DNA from 2 places in the Nostoc sp. DedQUE05 genome. Region 2 is predicted to be linked to the other one. Evidence: riboswitches for the same ligand, from Rfam matches in the RefSeq annotation. Region 2 holds a riboswitch; the other holds the start of a gene.
The links. A riboswitch is a leader RNA that binds a small molecule or an ion and turns the genes downstream of it on or off. The one in region 2 is predicted to bind cobalamin.
Positions count from the first base shown of each region.

Region 1 (9,378 bases), on a different contig from region 2:
AGATGCAGAATTGGCGGCGGTATTCTGTGAAAACCATTTGGTGACAAGTTTAGCCAATGTGCCATCGTCCTTCATTTGTTGCAGGACTTTGTTAAACGGTTCTACAAAAGAAGAACTTTTGGGAAAAGCGATCGCCGATCCACTTGCTTCCTCTGAGGGAATAGTATTAAATTCTAAATCTGGGTTAGCTTGGGCAAATCCTTTAGCGACGGTATCTTCAACAATTGCGGCATCAATTCGCCCAGATTTGATTTCTTGAACTACTTCCGGCACTTTATTGAGTTGCTTTAGCTGAATACCCGCAACTTTTTTCGCAATTTTTTGGGCATTTTGTTCTTGTATCGTTCCTAGTTGCACCCCAACTTTTTTCTGTGATAAGTCTTGGGGTTGCTTGAGATTGCTACCTTTAGGAGCGACAATCGTATCTTTGGCTTCGTAATAAATAATTGAAAAATCAATGTTTTTTTGACGTTCTGGAGTCGGAGTCATGCCAGCCATGACAAAATCAGCGCGATTTGCTTGGATTGCAGGGATTAATCCATTAAAATCAGATTCCATTATTTGAAGTTTAAACCCTAGTTTTTCAGCCAGGGTTTTGGCAATATCTATATCAAAGCCAACAATTTGGCGATCGCCTCCTTTCGTATCATAAAACTCATAAGGAGGATAATCTGGGGAAGTAATCATCGTTAGCGTGTCTTTCCCTAAAGGTGAAGCAGCTTTTAGAGAATTACTATGTCCGATGATGATGCTGATTCCTACTGCTGCTACAACCAGTATCGTCAATAGCCATCCTTTTTTTTTCTTCATAAAATATTCCGTACTTAAACTGCTACATCAATCGAGCAAATAATACCTGTGATATCATGTCCGCTTGATTGCTTATTAAACCCGAAGAACCCCACCCCGCCAAAGCTGTGCTTTGTCTCCCCTCCCGAAGAGCGGGGAGGGGTTGGGGGTGGGGTTCTTTTATTATGGGTAATTTGGCAAACATGATATTATGCCATTGCATCGACTTGTTATGCCATTACATCGACTTGTTATGCCAATGCATCGGCTTGTTATGCCATTGCATCGGCTTGTTATGCCATTACATCGACTTGTTATGCCATTGCATCGGCTTGTTATGCCATTACATCGGCTTGTTATGCCATTGCATCGACTTGTTATGCCATTGCATCGGCTTGTTATGCCATTACATCGACTTGTTATGCCATTGCATCGGCTTGTTATGCCATTGCATCGACTTGCAAGCCTTAATTAATGCATAGTAAAGTCTCTGCTTAGGGAACTCTAATAAATAAATTATTCAATCTTGTAGGGTGGGCAACATGAGCGCCCAATTCACAGGACGGGCAAGATGCCCATCCCACAAGAAATATTGTGATATTTTATTACTTGGAAGTCCCTTAATCCCATGAAAACTTTGGGACTGTCAAATTCTGACTTTAGTCGCCTCCAGCAACTTAACGCTGGCATAAATTGCATCAATATGAGGTGTGGGAATTTGAGTAAGTTTTCCCAATTCTGCAACTGCGCCAACGATCGCATCTATCTCCGTAGCGCGTCCGGCTTCAATATCTTGTAGCATTGAGGTTTTATGGGCACCAACGTTTTCTGCGCCATTAATTCGCTGTTCTAAAGTGATACCAAACTTTATACCTAAGTTTTCGGCGATCGCTTGAGTTTCACTCATCATTTGCCGCGCTAGTTCGCGGGTGAGGGGATAGCGGCAAATATCCTCTAGAGTCGCACCAGTTAAGGCACTGATCGGATTAAATGCCACATTTCCCCACAACTTGATCCAAATTTCCGTGCGAATTTGATTGCGGATTGGGGCTTTAAATCCTGCTTGTTTTAAAGTTTGTGCTAATAATTGGATGCGTTCGGTTTTAGTGCCGTCGATTTCACCCAGAGTAAAGCGATCGCCTTCAATATGTTTAATTACACCTGGTTCAATTATCTCAGTTGCCGGGTAAACCACACAACCAATAGCGCGTTCAGCACCGATACTAGTTTCAATAATCCCATCTGGATCGACAGATTGAATTCGCGTACCTTCATATTCACCGCCATGCTGACGAAAGTACCACCAAGGAACGCCATTTTGGGCTGTCACCACCATCGTGTGAGCATCGTAGAGTGCCGGGAGAAAAGGTGCGATCGCCGGAACACTGTGAGCCTTCACAGTTAAAATTACTACATCCTGTGGCCCAGCTGACTGAATATCGCTAGTTGCCAGAAATGGAGTAGCAATTTGGCTAGAACCATCTGCCATAAACAACTTCAGCCCATTTTTTTGAATTGCCTCCAAATGAGAACCACGCGCGATTAATGTCACCTCTTCACCTGCCAGTGCCAATTTCGCCCCTAAATATCCACCAATCGCACCTGCGCCAACAATACAGATTTTCATTTTGTCAAAAGAAATATTAAGTTGTGGAAGACGGTATCCAGTCGTTTGCGATCTAGACCGAACGAATACCTTGGACTAGCTTACCTTCAACATTAACCTGTGAATATAACAGTACCCATCAGTGAAAGGTTAAGATAAAGCACCTTTTGTCAATCAATTAAAATACTCAAAATAGTTTTTGTGATAATGATAATTGTGTGTGGGGATAGGCCATACAATGTAGGAAAAGTGGGAAAGGTAGGATATTTTACTGTTTTTGTTGATTTTCTTATTGCTTGTTGTTAGCCTATTATTGAACTGATATTAAGATTAGTAAATATGAAAACAATAGAAATTAAAAATTTGCAAGCATCAGAAATTGAGGAACTTGATGATTTGGAAGTAGCGGCAATTGTAGGCGGCGCTCTCATTAAAGGAAAAGTAAAAAGGTTTAATGAGTCCAAAGGATTTGGCTTCATTACACCGCTACTAGCTGAGGGTCAAAATGTTGAAATTGAGATTTAAGATGGTTCAAAAGGGCCGGCTGCTGTAAATGTTACGGCTCTATAAGACTTGAAATAAACAACCACGAAAAATCATCTCCAAATCGATATTGATTAACCCTCAAGCAGTTACGCTTTGCATTGCTTCTAATAAATCTTGATGAACAGATTTTGAGGCAGCTACGATCAATCCAGGCATACTATAGTTTTGACAAGTATGCAATGGCGGTAAAGTTGAACCGTCCACAGTAGTTACAATCCAGCCAGCCTCTTTTGCAATAAAAGCAAGTGCAGCACTATCAAGAAATTTGCCCGACTTGATGATTGCTCCACTCAAGTCACCACTGAGAATACCATTAAGATTGGGAATTTGAATATCACTAGAGTAATCAGTCGCTATATCGATTACTTGATATCGATTTTTTAGTAAGGGTGCGATCGCATTCATACCCCATCCCAATAAAATAGCAGGTTTGGCGGATCTTATATCTAATGGGGCACAGGCTTCTAAGTTCATGTCTAGCGTGCCTTTAAAAGCACCTTCACCTCGAAGGGCGTAAAAATAAACGTTTTGGGCAGGAGAAATGGCAATTACTGCTTCAAAGTCATCCGCATTTAGAATACTGAGAATAATTTGGTAATTAGAATGTCCATCCATATAAAACTTCGTACCATCAATCGGGTCAAGTGTTACTAAGTAATCACCTTCTGAACCGAGTTCGATAGCGCGAAAATATTTGGTATTATTAGAACTTTCATATTCTTCACCATAAAAGCGAATATCTGGAAAAGTTCCTAGTAATACTACTTCTACTAGATTTTGAATAGCCACATCTGCATCAGTAAGTGCAGCACTAAAAAAGTTATTTGCTTCTTCTTTAGCGGGAAGTGCAGCAATTTTTGGTTGTAGAAAATGGGCATAGGCTGCTGCTACCTTGAGATGGGGAAGTAAAGTCTCTAAAATTAATCGAGTAGTTGGTGTTGTGGACATTGCAGCAAACTCCTTTTAGAAATAATCTATCGTCAACAGGGCGATAGAATTCTATATCTAGACAAAATTACGGTATCATTTGGATGCAATGATACCACCGTTGCTATATTACTTTAATCTGTATGTCTCCAAGAGCCTATAGAGCGATCGCAAGTTTTATTGCAAAATAAAGGGTTTAAGACCGAACGTCAACACTTAGTAGAGCATTTCATTAATTCATCGCGAATTAAATTTGACTATACCTTGCATTGTTAATACATCGGCTTGTATTGTTAATGCGTCGGCTTGTATTGTTAAGGGAACTCCAAGAAAAAATTATCCAATATTGTGGGGTGGGCATCTTGCCCGCCATCTAAACGCGTAGCAAGATCCCTGTAAAGGTACAATTTTGAATTGTTATTAATGGTTTTAGGAAACTTTTTCGAGCTTCTTCTGAGTAATTTTGGATAGATTGTGGCCTTTGAGTAATGAAAGTGCGCCAACAAGAGTACCTAGAATGAGCAGGCTAAGGATAGAAGTAGGTTCAGAAACAGTGACTATGGTTGCAGAAAAACTAATAGGTAACTCACTATCTTCTAATCCTAAATTTTCAAAACCTGGTATGAGTGGCGGCGCAGAAAATACCTCTAAATAACCTGGTGTCGGCAAAAAACTCGCGAAGAATGGACTAGAATAGTTTCCTCCCGAAGTGGAATACCCAAAACCATCACCTGTTAACTGCTGAGTATTAAGACTAATTAAATTATCAACATTAAAAGGTTCGTTTCCTGGTATTGGAGTCCCGGCGGGTTGCAAACCAGTAATTGTTTCACCATTTCGCGTACCAGTAATTCCAGTAATCAAGTAAGAACCCAAATCGTTAGGGGTGTCATTAGTAGTGAAAGTACCATTTGCCACAATGCCAGTACCAGAATAATTCCAATTCCAACTTAAAGCAGAAGCTGCTGGCATTGTCCCGAAAACTAATCCAGATGTGGTGGCGAGGGCTATGGCAGATAGAGCTAGATTTTTCATGGAAGTCGTTACTGCGATCGTTCCCGTGTATTATACGGAAATTAGGAAAGATCGTATTATCAATCTTGGCTATTTACTTAGCAGCGATCTAATAACCATACCAAAGCAGCATCAACATTACTAACCTGCTCCCCTGGCGGTATCGCTGGACGATTTACCATTACAACCTTCACCCCTAGTTCTCGCGCGGCAATAATCTTGGGCTTTGTGGCATCGCCACCGCTATTTTTACTGACGATGGTATCAATGTTATTCTCAATTAGAATTTGTCTCTCATTATTGAGGGTAAAAGGGCCGCGATCGCACAATACCATCCCCGGCGGTACTAAAGCATCTTCGCCAGGAGGGTCAATCATCCGCATCAAAAACCAAATTTTCTCCAAATGAGCAAAAGCGGCCAGTTCTTGCCTACCAACTGTCAAAAATACTCGCTGTGCCTGATTTTGCAGGGTTGTTGCTGCGGCTGCAACACTATCAACTTCAATCCAGCGATCGCCACTTTCTTTTTCCCAAGGCGGACGGATTAACATCAGACGGGGTACTCCAACTTCTGTTGCCGCATCTGCCGCATTGAAAGAAATTTGAGTCGCAAAAGGATGGGTTGCATCAATTAATAAGTCGATTTGCATGACTCGCAGATAGCTAGCCAATCCAGCCACACCTCCGAAGCCTCCAACCCGTAAATCGCCCAACGGTACTGACGGTTCACGGGTGCGTCCAGCTAGAGAGGTGATTACTTCTAATCCTTGGATAGCCGTAACTTTGGCAGCTAGTTCTGCTGCATCACTCGTCCCACCCAAAATCAAAACGCGCATCATTTAGATAGATAACGGTGGAATCTTTGCTAAAATCCCCTTTTTCATTGCTTCTGGACGCTCTGACCAAGGCAGTAAACCATCTGCTTTAGCATAGTATTGGCTAGCACATTCCAGTACCGCAGAGGCACTACCATCAACAGCTAAATCACCAAATAAATATGTTAATTTGCCTTTGGCACTAAAGGCGACTACACAAGAACGATTACAAGCACTCATACATTCAACTTCTTGAATTGGGAATCGATCTCGTAACTCCCAATCTTGTGCCAGCTGCTGAAGTTGGTGTAAAAGTTTTTCTCCACCACTTTCACCTAAGCGTTTTCCATTTTGCCAAACACTGGCACAGGTTTTGCAAACAAATAAATTATGTTCAGCAACATCCAAAGGATTAGTTGGGGAAATATTTACAGTAGTAGTCATCTGTACCTCGCAGATATGTGAAACTAATAAATCGATTTCGGCGGGCATCCTGACTCACTCAACTTGAGATTTTCTTTAATCTCAAATTGGTTCACAGTTGCGGGACAGTGCCGGATTTGCACCGAACTTTCCCCGTTACCTCTGGTAGCTGACTCCCACCAGAACCGAACAACCTTATCGATCGTACACTAAAGTTATCGGAGAATACGAAACAATAAGCTTTGCGCCAACTATCAAACTGGACGACAGCCAGATAAAATACTGTGCATCTTTACTACTTGTCCAATAACTGCGATCGCAGGCGCACCAAATCCAGTTTGCTCTACCTGTGTGACTATTGTTTCTAATGTCCCAATTAATTCTTCTTGTTCTGGGCGCGTACCCCAGCGCACCAAAGCAATCGGTGTTTCTAAATTCAACCCAGCCGTAATTAATTCTTCCACAATATAAGGCAGATTGTGAATTCCCATATAAATTACAATGGTTTCGGAACCGTGAGCGATCGCACTCCAATTTACTTGCGGTCTATACTTACCCGCTGCTTCATGACCAGTTACAAATGTCACCGATGAACTATATAGCCGATGCGTCAAAGGAATACCTGCATAAGCTGCTGCTGCAATTCCCGAAGTGATACCTGGCACAACTTCCGTTGATATTCCAGCTTTGACTAATTCTTCCATCTCTTCGCCACCGCGACCAAAGATAAAGGGATCGCCACCCTTGAGCCGCACTACAATTGCACTATCCTGCGCTTTATCAATCAGCAATTGAGTTGTTTCTGACTGCAACAACGAATGTCTCCCAGCACGTTTACCAGCATTAATTTGCTCGGCTTGGGGATTAATCATTGCCAAAATTGCCGGACTCACCAAGGCATCGTAGATGACTACATCTGCACATTCCAACAAACCTTTTGCCTTCAAGGTAATTAGTCCTGGATCTCCTGGCCCTGCACCGACTAAATAAACCTTTCCTAAATACTTGTTTCTTTGTGTCATTGTGCGGTTCATCTATCTATTAAATCCCAAATTAGCTCGGCTAATTCTGCACTTGCTCCCAGTGGCTCTGCCAATTGGAAATTCACCGCAGAAAATTGTAATTTTAGTTCCTCTATTGAGGTGGCGATCGCATCGGTTATTCCACCAGCGAATAAAAAGTATGGCAAAATTGCAATTTCCCGATAACCAGCATCCACCAATTCTTTCACCCGTGATTCTAAACTAGGAGGCCCAGCCCAATAAGCAGCCACGGCTGGCAAACTCGCCGCTATTGCTTCCACAGTTTCTTTAGAACCTGGGCGACGGCTACCATGAGCTAAGAGAATCCATGCTTCTGCTTTCATAGCAGCTATTTGTTTTGCCAGCAATTTCTCTAAATTAGGGTGAGAGCCTAAATATGGTTGCAATTCAATGATGATATCTTGACCAGCAGCCTGTTGGGCGAGTGCTACTTCGGCAGGAATATCTGTCATCACATGGACTCCCGGCAGTAGAAATAGCGGTACAATTTTGAGACGATTTTCATTTTGAGACAGTGGGCAATCGCCAAAAGCGCTTTTAGCAAATTCTTGAATCTGCTCGTGTAAAGGCTGAGGATTCATTTCTAAAGCAGCGATGCCAACTAAATGTTCGCTATTTACTGAGTTATGGTTTTTTGACAATTTGTGACACACCAGCCTAGCTAGTTGTTGCATAGCAATTTCTGGGCGCGGGTCGCGGCTTCCGTGAGATAGTAGTAGATAGGCAGATGACATCGGTAATTGAATTCTTAGTTACTATTTTTATTTAAGATTAAGCCGGGGATAATAAGTACTCTGGTAATTATTGAAACTATTATTAATTATTAAATAGAAGTATTCTTAACCACTTTTATATTCTCCCCTACTCCTTCTCTTATTGTTCTTCGGCAGTGTAAGTATAAAATTGATCGAAAGCTCCTACCGTTTCAAATTTGTACGAAGGTATCCAAGAGTTTATTTTTAAATCTGTACGGTAAATGCTAAAAATCACGAAATCTTGCCTTTCTGTGGTCTTGGCAATAATTTCTTGGATTTGTGGGTTAGCCGAGTCAACTAACTTATCGCAATTAAAACGGATTAAATTTTCAAGAATATTCGTAGTTTTATTACATACATCGGTTTTTAAGTATTTTGTCAGCCGTTGAACTGCATATTCTTCATATTCAACTTGACTGGGATTGGTTTTCGCCATTGTCACACCCAAGGCGGCAAGTCCTACTGCTGCTCCAGTATACGCGATGATGGTCAATGGTTTCATATTTGCCAAGTAAAATTCATTGTAATTGTTAGATTCTGGAGACTCTAAATCAACTAAGTCCGTTCCTTGAAGAAAAACTCTTGATCGCTTGCCAAATTGTTGCTATAATTCAAATTGTTGAATGGCGAGCGTAGCCAAGTGGTTAAGGCAGTGGTTTGTGGTACCACCATTCGTGGGTTCGAGTCCCATCGTTCGCCCTACATAATTTCATATTTATAGCTATACTCCTATTAAAGGTGTGTTGTATGGTGCGAACAATCATAAGCATCACTTTACCAACAATTGTCATCTCATAAGTTTATAGACTTGCAAGGATTGCAAGTCTATAATAATTCATTAGATTATCTTATTAAATAAGTTTATGTATATAAGCAAAATTACTTGCTAAATTAAAATTAGGTATGCAATGCCTTATATCCTTTTGGGCTGATGCGATCGAGGCAAGTAATATCACTTTTAATTATTTTATTCTTTTACTATATAGTGAGTGCCTCGATTTCATCGTAATTCTGCTTCTGCAAACCTCTGTCCTCTTAAACCCAAGCTCTGGACTGTTGAAGCTATAAATTTAGGCTTTGCAGCACCCTTTAATTGGACTGCTGTTTGTTTTAATAGCTTTTTAAGCCAAGAAGTTAATACTGCTCAAAAGAAGGGATGCTGAATTTTCAAACATTGTTTGAATCAATACCAGGATTGTATATCGTCTACTCACTCGACTTAGTGATTGTCGCCGGAAGTGATGCTTACTTTCGGGCGACCAAGACCAAACGAGAAGAGGTCGTTGGTCGCCATTTATTCGAGGTTTTTCCGGATAATCCCGACGATCCAAATGCTACTGGAGTTCGGAATTTACGTGCCTCGTTAGAAAACGTACTCAAGTATCGCCAGCCTCAGACAATGGCAGTGCAGAAGTATGACATTCGCCGCCCGGAATCAGAAGGCGGTGGCTTTGAGGAGC
Region 1 is NZ_JAVRCB010000053.1:30,517-39,894, forward strand. It holds gene RMZ42_RS29530 (ABC transporter permease subunit) at 1-810, opposite strand, end outside; gene RMZ42_RS29535 (2-dehydropantoate 2-reductase) at 1,436-2,416, opposite strand; partial or broken gene RMZ42_RS29540 (cold-shock protein) at 2,825-2,917, shown strand; gene RMZ42_RS29545 (inositol monophosphatase family protein) at 3,020-3,889, opposite strand; gene RMZ42_RS29550 (PEP-CTERM sorting domain-containing protein) at 4,298-4,903, opposite strand; gene RMZ42_RS29555 (cobalt-precorrin-6A reductase) at 4,981-5,718, opposite strand; gene RMZ42_RS29560 (DUF1636 domain-containing protein) at 5,722-6,141, opposite strand; cobalamin riboswitch at 6,163-6,325, opposite strand; gene cobA (uroporphyrinogen-III C-methyltransferase) at 6,375-7,154, opposite strand; gene RMZ42_RS29570 (sirohydrochlorin chelatase) at 7,151-7,897, opposite strand; gene RMZ42_RS29575 (DUF4359 domain-containing protein) at 8,037-8,420, opposite strand; tRNA gene RMZ42_RS29580 (tRNA-His) at 8,545-8,617, shown strand; gene RMZ42_RS29585 (ATP-binding protein) at 9,075-9,378, shown strand, end outside.
Region 1: linked by a shared signal. The riboswitch ahead of RMZ42_RS29560 (DUF1636 domain-containing protein) and the one ahead of cobG (precorrin-3B synthase) in region 2 are both predicted to bind cobalamin.

Region 2 (9,378 bases):
TTTGTTGAGAGTCATCTTGAGGGCGGGGCCGAGACGATGCTTTCGGTGTTCAATTACGGTGCAGGATTCGCATTCTATACAGAATCAAAGCAGGATGCAGAGAGAATTGTCCTACTTGCAAGAGAACATCAACTTTCGGCTGCGATCGCTGGAAGAGTTGAAGCGTCTCTTTCCCGCGAGGTAGTGATAGAACCCCTTGGAGTCACCTTGAAGGGAGATTCTTTTGGAATTGCGCGAGGGGTATAATGCAACCCAAGCGTAGGCATAGCCAGTCGTAGACATCGCTAGTTTTCTCGAAGCTATTTTAGGCTCACTTATGCGATGCCTGCGGTGAGCTACGCTTATGCTAAAGTCATTTTGGTTAGAAAAAAGCTGTAATTACAGAGAAAAATAATATTTTTTACACACAAAATCAATTTGCATTTCCGGCTTATTAGAAATAATTACCGTACTAAACCTTTCTTTTCTAGGTCATTTAGCACAGATGCTATAGGTGCATTTATGAAAAACTGGATGTAACATTTACTACTACCTAATAATAAAGTAGTGCGAATCACCCATGACTGCTGAGATTAAGATTTGCTAACGTAGTCTTAACATATTGAAAAATTTGCTGAGAAAGCTGAGAAAGTAGCAGCCGATACTAATTTTTAGTGTAGGTTCTTTCTCATCCAAAGATGTGGCATTTTGGTGTGTTAAGGATAAATATTTTTCTTCAGAGGGGGTTATGGCTGTAAATTTGACCCGTACTACAACTTCGGCAGAACTTTTAAAGCAAGTATTCCGTAACATTGATGCGCATAGTTGTCCAAAGTTATTCAACTTTCACATGCACACTGTCTACTCGGATGGTAGATTGCAGCCTAGTGCATTGATGGAGCAGGCGATCGCTATTGGGTTAAAAGGGTTAGCCATCACCGATCATCATGGTATTCTCGGCTATCAAGCGGCCCTTGCTTGGTTAGAAGATTGGAAGTGGAATAATCCTCATGTAACCACTCCTCACCTGTGGAGTGGCGTGGAAATCAATGCCAGCCTTTTGAATATAGAAGTTCACATTTTGGCTTACGCTTTTGCAACAGAACATCCTAGTATGAAACCCTATCTGCAAAGAAGGCCGACTACAGGGCAAGAATATCAGGCAAGTAACGTGATTGCCGCTATTCATGAAGCTGGGGGATTGGCAGTTCTGGCTCATCCAGCTCGTTACAAGCGATCGCTTTTTGACTTAATTCCAGCTGCGTCCGAAAAGGGCATTGATGGTGTGGAAACTTTCTACGCCTACAATAACCCTAACCCTTGGAAACCCAGCGTATTGGAATCAGAACAAGTGCAAAAGTTGGCTGATGAATACTTTCTTTTCAATACCTGTGGTACTGATAGCCACGGTTTGAGTCTGCTACAACGCTTGTAAAGATGAATCAATTTTTTTCAATCTCCTGGTTCAATCTGCCAGGAGGTTATCTTTTTTTGGATGCTCAATAGTCAATTTGTTTTAAAGTTAATTTCAAGAAATTGAGAAGCTATCTTGATTGTCTCTTTGGCAGCTTTTTCCTTACGTTCGCTATAGCGGTCTGTGAGATAATCAACTTTGTCACGCAATAGCAAGGTAAATTTGTAAAGTTCTTCCATCACATCGACAACGCGATCGCGGTAGGGCGAATCTTTCATAGTGCCGTCTTCGTTAAACTCCTGATATGCTTTAGCGACTGACGATTGATTGGGGATCGCGAACATCCGCATCCAGCGTCCAAGAATTCTTAATGTGTTGACAGCGTTAAAAGACTGAGATCCTCCACTCACTTGCATCACAGCCAAAGTTCTTCCTTGAGTCGGGCGAACGGCTCCAATACTGAGCGGAATCCAATCAATTTGATTTTTCATAATGCCAGAAATCTGACCGTGCAACTCTGGGCTAGACCAAACTTGCCCTTCTGACCACAAGCTTAATTGACGCAACTCCTGCACCTTTGGGTGGGTGTCAAGTACGCTACCGTAAATTGGCAGTTCACGGGGATCGAAAAACTTCACCTCTGCTCTAAATTCTTCAATGATGCGTGCGGCTTCCTCTGCCAAAAGGCGGCTATAGGAACGCTCGCGCAGGGAGCCATACAAAAATAAAATTCTGGGGGGATGGTCAAATGTCGTCATGATAATTGGTTAGGGATTTCCAAGAAATAAAGCATCCTTGTAATGCTTATCAAGCAGGTGTAATTTCTTGATTTACAGACTCAATTAATTGAGTGACCCGTTCTTTGATTTCATCGCGGACTCTCGGAAAAATTTCTGGTTGTTCTGCTGGATCGTCTAACTGCCAATCTTCAAATACTTCTCGCACAACCCACTCAGGCGGTAAATTTACGCCACAGCCACACAAAGAAATCACGATATCAAAGTCTTGTGCTTGGAAATCACTCAGGGGTTTGGAGTGTTGATCGGTAATGTCGATACCAATTTCTTTCATGGTTGCGATCGCTTCTGGTCTAACCTGACTTGCTTCCAACCCAGAGCTAATCACTGCAATCTTTCCTTTACCAAGAGTTTTAGCAAAACCTTCCGCCATTTGAGAACGGGCAGAATTCTTTTTGCAGACAAACATCACACGTTTCATGGTTCAACTCCTTTGAATAATTTGCCTAAATTTAAAAGATTCTCGATTCAGATGGCGAAAAATAACGTTTTTCTAACCAGAAAGCCACATTAACCAGACCAATCAATACAGGCACTTCCACCAGAGGCCCGACGACGGCGGCAAAAGCAACACCCGAATTAATGCCAAATACTGCGATCGCCACTGCGATCGCTAGTTCAAAATTATTTCCTGCCGATGTAAAGGCGACACTTGCGGCTCTAGAATAGTCTGTTTTAACGCGCCAAGCCATGTAAAAGCTGACCAAAAACATGATGAAGAAGTAGACGATCAAGGGAATTGCAATCTTCACCACATCGAAGGGGATCTGAACAATCAAATTCCCTTTCAAGCTGAACATAACGACGATTGTAAATAATAAAGCAATCAGTGTGATGGGGCTGATTTTAGGCACAAATTCCTCGTGATACCACTGCTTGCTTTTCACTTTTACTAAGAAGTAACGAGTGAAAAATCCAGCTAAAAAGGGAATACCGAGATAGATAAACACACTTTTGGCAATCTCAGCAATGCTGACATTAACAACACTGCCTTGTAAACCAAACAGTGGCGGCAGTACAGTAATGAAAAACCAGGCATAAGGACTATAAAAGATGACTTGAAAGATGCTATTAAAGGCAACCAAGCCAGCCGTATATTCTGTATTGCCTCGTGCCAAGTCACTCCACACAACTACCATTGCAATACACCGGGCTAATCCAATCAGAATCAATCCTGTCATGTATTCTGGGTAATTATGTAAGAAGATAGCTGCCAGAGCAAACATCAAAATTGGCCCAACGATCCAATTCTGAATTAGTGAAACACCAAGAACTTTTTCGTTGCGAAATACATCCCCTAATTCTTCATACCGCACCTTGGCTAAGGGCGGATACATCATCAGAATTAACCCGATGGCGATCGCTATATTGGTTGCTCCCACTTGGAACTGATTGATAAAGGCTTCTACTCCAGGAAAGAAATAGCCTAGACCAACACCGATCGCCATTGCTAAAAAAATCCACAAGGTTAGGAAACGGTCAATAAAAGAGAGGCGTTTTGAAGTGTTTTTGTTCATTACAATTAACCCCATACATGAATGCAGGAGCTTCGAGCAGGAATTTCAGATTATTCAATCCAACATCCAAAATTGAAAATCTAAAATTCGTGAGTTATATCAAGAGTATATCTCTATCATTTCAAAAAAAATTGATTTGTTAATGCCTATAAAACTAAAATTAAACGAAATATTACAAAAAAAATTGATGAATATTTAAGGATCGCAGGGGGGACGAATAGGTAATATGGGGCTAAAGCGGCGGAATTCTGCTAAATACTGCTCTAAGACAGCAAACTGCGGTAGATTGAGGCTGTAGTAAATCCAGCGCCCTTCTTGACGAGCGCGAACTAAACCCGCTTCTTTCAAGGTTTTGAGGTGAAAAGACAGTTTAGATTGAGTAGTTCCCAGGTGTTCACACAGGTCACAGACGCATAGTTCTTGAGAGCGCAGCAGTTCTAATACCTTAATCCGTAGGGGGTCAGACAGGGCATGAAAGCCAGCAGCGATCGTATCAGGAGTGAAGGTGCTATTAGAAGCCATCAACTTTTATTGAAGTATTTCTTTATGGTCAAGTCTTAATCATCAGTTAAAGAATACCTTAACTAAAAAGAAAAGGTCAGTCTATAGTCGATTCTTGGTGGGAATCACAATCATTGAGAAATAGGGTACCTCGGCTGGATCGACTTCATCTAGGGGGATGATACGTTGCTGTGATGTTGATGCCCGCTCAATATATCTTGCTCGTGACGCTAGCCCTAATTTATGCAGGATATCTCGGACTTTGGTAAAGTGACGACCTAGTTTCATAATTGCGGCGGCATCAGTCATTAGCAGATGTGTAGTCAGTTCTTCTGCTGGCAACGGGGCGGGTAAGACTGTGAGAATATCATTGTAGTAGGTGAAAGGTACACCCAAGGCTACCGGACAAGTCATCAGCGAGGAAACTCCGGGGACAACTTCTGTTTCGTATTGGTCGCATAACCGCGTGAACAGGTACATAAATGAACCATAGAAAAATGGATCGCCCTCGCACAGTACCACGACATCTCGACCTGCTGCTAGATGCTCGGCAATTGGTTCAATTTCCTGGTCATAAATAGATTTTGCCTTTTCTGGTTCCAAAGCGCGGGGGAGGTGAAATAGTACCTCGATTTGATTGCCAGGAAGATACTGCGCCACGATCGCTCTAGCGATACTTTCTTTATCTGTGGCTGATTGATAAGCTACTACAGGAGCCGCACGTAATAACCGCAGCGCTTTGAGGGTCAATAGTTCGGGATCGCCCGGGCCGACACCAATTCCATAAAGACGACCTTTAGGTTGCATATTCATTCTTCCTCCGTTGCCAGGGCGTTAACTGCTGCTGCCGCGATCGCACTTCCACCGCGCCGACCGTGTAAGGTTAAAAATGGTACATTTCTGCTATCTGCTGCCAGTGCGGCTTTTGATTCGGCTGCACCGACAAAGCCCACTGGAAAACCCAAGATAATCGCAGGTTTGGGCACTCCTGCATCGAGTATTTCTAACAGTCGGAACAGGGCTGTGGGCGCATTCCCAATTGCAATTACTGAGCCTTCCAGGTGCGATCGCCATAATTCTAGGGCTGCTGCCGACCTGGTAGTACCCATACGCTGGGCAAGTTCTGGCACTTCTGGCTCGTTAAGAGTACAGATAACTTGATTGTTTGCAGACAACCGCCGTCTGGTAACGCCATCGGCAACCATTCGGCAATCGCACAGTATTGGCGCTCCTGCGGCCAGTGCTGCTCTTGCGGATTGCACTGCTGTTGGTGAATATCCCAAGTCTGTGACAATATCCGTCATTCCACAGGCATGAATTAGACGCACAGCAACTTTTGCTACATCTGGTGGCAGCACATCTAGGTTCGCTTCTGACCGAATGATTGCGAAGGAATTACGGTAAATTTCGTTGGCATCTCGGATATAGTCGGGCATTCAATTTGGGATTTTAGATTTTAAATTTTGGATTGATTTGTTAGTTAGTATAGATACTTCTTTTTTAATAGAAGAATACCTAATTTAATTAACCGCAGAGAACACAGAGTCAGAGAAAGGAAGGAATCAATCATCTGTATTTATCTGTGGTTCCATTTTCTAAGTGTTTATTAAATAACTGCTGTAATTGTGCTATTGGATATCGATTAGCAAATTCTCCAAAGGACTCATTAGAATTTAAGCGTTGAATTTTATATACATATAGCATCCGCTCTATTAATGCAGGTAGTTCGGCAAAAGTTACATATTGATATAGTTCGCGTCCGAATTTCTGATTGCTGTCACCAACATAAACGTGATAGCCTTCCACAGTTCTATTTTCAGCTTCAATGCTGACACCGAGGAGAGTGATATCACTTTTGCTGTGCTGGGCACAAGATTTTTCGCAGCCAGTGAAGTGGATATTAACTGGGTAATCGAGAGTAACGCGAGTTTTAAGATACTCTGCCAATGCCAACGCATGACTTTTAGTGTCAGTGGCAGAAGCGGCGCAACCTTTTTTTCCTGAACAGGCAACTAATCCGCCCTTGATATTGGTTGCAGAGCAATCTAATCCTAATAAAGCAATTTCACTTTGGACATCAGCAACCCATCGTTGAGGAATATCTGTCAGGAGCAAATTTTGCCAAGGGGTTAGCCTGAGAGTTCCACTACCGTATTTTGCTGCTAAATCTGCTAAACCGCGTATCTGTCTACTTTCCAATCGGCCAAGGGGCAAGACAACACCAATGTAAAATAAGCCTTGCTGACGTTGGGGATGGATGCCAATATGCTGATATTTTTCCCCTTTGCCTTCCTCTACAGTGTACACACACATCGAATTACCCCCCTTAATCCCCCCTTGGAAAGGGGGGAAACTAGAAATACAGTTCCCTCCCCTTTCCAAGGGGAGGGTTAGGGAGGGGTAAAACTTACGCTTAAACTCTGATGAGTGAACTGTTTCAGACTTGTGTGTACACCGTAGCTTGCCTTGCTCGGAGAGTAGGTCTTTTCTTATTTCACTGTACAAAAAAGAAAAAGGTAAACGCTGCTCAACTTCTTGGAGATAATTTTCACAACCCAAAGTATTCAATAACTCTCTCAAACGTAGCCGCCGCTTACTCGTAGGATGACTATAAGCTAGATAGACATCCGCTAAAGCTGCTAAGACGGGCAAACAGTCTTCTGGTGATAACAAAATTCCCGTATCGCTGGGGGGTTGACCGTTCTCGCCAACACTGAGATAGAGACGAAAATAAACCTGATCGTTAAGTAAGACAGCTGCAAAGGCGATATCATTCAAGCGATCGCACACTTGAATTATCCCACCACCATCAAAGCAAACGCTAAATTTGGCCGACAGTCCCGAAAGCGCCGGATGTGCAGCAATATAATCATCCCAACCTTGGACAAAAGGGCGAGTGTCGATTAATTCTTGGGGATCGATACCAGCAGTTGGACTGGTCATAATATTGCGGATTTGGTCTACAACAGTATTGTCAGAACCCAATCCCATATTTTGTAGATATTTCAGAACCTCAGCATTTATCCCGGTGCGGATTTCACGAACTTGTAGGTTAGCTCGATTAGTCACATCTAGATAGCCGCCACCGTGCTGTTCTGCTATATCTGCGATCGCACGGCACTGCTGACTACTAATAATTCCACCTGGTATTCTAACGCGAGATAATATACCATCTGCGGCAGGAGTAGCATAAAACAAGCCAGGACAAGTGGCAAATCTAGAAACCAAACTTAGAACTCCTTCCCCGTGCAACGCAGGGAGTAGACGGTGAGTGTGTCTTGAGGACATCCTGAGAGTTGGCATTCTGACTTGGGTCATCCCATCACAGCTGCGGCACAGTCCCGGAATTTCACCGGAGTTTCCCAACTCTCAGCTTTAGTAATTTAGACTTTGTTGAGGTTATAGATATCAACCAGACATCATCCAGATAATTATCTTACATTACTATGGTGATAAATTTTAACTGAGCTGATCCACTACCGATCGAAAGATATAGTTCTTGAAGCTAATCTATAAATTGAATTTAGTTATGGCTCAGGCAGGAATGCTTGAGCCTTTTTGCTGCAAAACTTGCTTTAGAAAAAGTTAGGCGATCGCCGCTTCACGAGTAGCAACTTTGCTAAACTGATTTACCGGACGAGGTAAACCAAGATTTTCGCGCAGGGTTCCTGCTTCATACTCTGTACGGAACAGACCGCGACGTTGCAATTCAGGAATTACCAAGTCTACAAACTCATCCAATCCTCCCGGCAACCAGGGCGGCATAATATTAAAGCCATCTGCCCCACCATTGACAAACCAATCTTCTAGCTGATCGGCAATTTGTTCTGGTGTGCCTAAAATCTGACGATGCCCACGCGCTCCAGCTATCGACAAATACAGCTGTCGAATCGTTAAATTCTCTCTGTTAGCTAGGTCAATCAGAAGTTGCTGACGGCTTTTACCCCCGTTAGTCTCTGGTAGCTCCGGCAACGGCCCGTCCAATGGATAGCCGGATAGGTCAAATCCACCGATCATTGAGCCAAGCAAATTTAAGCCGACTACCGGATCAATCAACTCCTGAATCTGATCGAATCTGTCTTTAGCTTCTTGCTCGGTTTTGCCGATAACTGGGAATACACCTGGCATAATCTTAAGATGGTCAGGTGAGCGCCCGTATTGAGCCAGTCTCCCTTTCACATCTGTATAGAATGCCTGAGCTTCTGCCAAGGTCTGCTGGGCAGTAAAAATTACCTCCGCCGTTTGTGCAGCCAGATCCTTACCATCCTCGGAAGACCCAGCTTGAATGATCACCGGATAACCTTGGATGGGACGCGCCACATTCAGCGGGCCGCGTACTGAAAAATGCTCGCCTTTGTGGTTGGGAACGTGCAGTTTATTTGGATCGAAGTAAATACCCGATTCCTTATCATGTAAGAAGGCGTCGTCCTCCCAACTATCCCAGAGTTTCGTGACTACATCCACAAACTCTTTGGCACGTTGATAACGTAGGGTATGCTCCATGTGCTTTTCCCGATTGAAATTCAACGCTTCAGCTTCGGTAGCAGAAGTTACGAGATTCCAACCGGCACGGCCACCGCTAAGATAATCTAATGATGCAAATTTGCGGGCGAGATGATAAGGCTCGTTGTAGGTGGTTGATACTGTGGCCGTCAAACCGATGTTTTCCGTGACCACAGACAAAGCCGACAACAGGGTAAGAGGTTCAAAGTGGACGAGTTTACCATTCCGGCTCAAAAGGTCGGCGCTTTGATTGCGGTCGCGCACAGCCACACCATCTGCAAAGAAGATCATGTCAAATTTGCCGCGTTCTGCCGTCTGTGCCAGCTTTTTATAATGCTGAAAGTTCAAACCAGCATTAGCTTGGGCTTCGGGGTGTCGCCATGACGCTACGTGATGACCAGTGCTGGGCAAGAATGCACCTAATCTAAGTTGAGGTTTTTTCGTACTCATGCTTTTTTTTGTAAAATCGTTGTGTTTTTAAATGCAGAGGCACGCAAAGTTAAGCCAGTGCGTTGCGCGGGTTCCCCGCGTTGTAGCAACTGGCGTAGCGCAGAGGAACGCAGAGTTTTGCCGAATTTATGCAATGTTGTACTAGGGTGTTATGAGTTAAATCACGTTAGTTTTTGGATTTTGAATTGCTTACACTGGCTGGGGTTTGAGTAAATCT
Region 2 is NZ_JAVRCB010000012.1:54,067-63,444, reverse strand. It holds gene RMZ42_RS11000 (AIR synthase related protein) at 1-246, shown strand, start outside; gene RMZ42_RS10995 (PHP domain-containing protein) at 728-1,414, shown strand; gene arsH (arsenical resistance protein ArsH) at 1,486-2,151, opposite strand; gene arsC (arsenate reductase, glutathione/glutaredoxin type) at 2,201-2,611, opposite strand; gene arsB (ACR3 family arsenite efflux transporter) at 2,643-3,707, opposite strand; gene RMZ42_RS10975 (metalloregulator ArsR/SmtB family transcription factor) at 3,903-4,229, opposite strand; gene RMZ42_RS10970 (precorrin-2 C(20)-methyltransferase) at 4,311-5,015, opposite strand; gene RMZ42_RS10965 (precorrin-8X methylmutase) at 5,018-5,644, opposite strand; gene cobG (precorrin-3B synthase) at 5,775-7,511, opposite strand; cobalamin riboswitch at 7,485-7,616, opposite strand; gene RMZ42_RS10955 (LLM class flavin-dependent oxidoreductase) at 7,794-9,161, opposite strand; gene ssuD (FMNH2-dependent alkanesulfonate monooxygenase) at 9,351-9,378, opposite strand, start outside.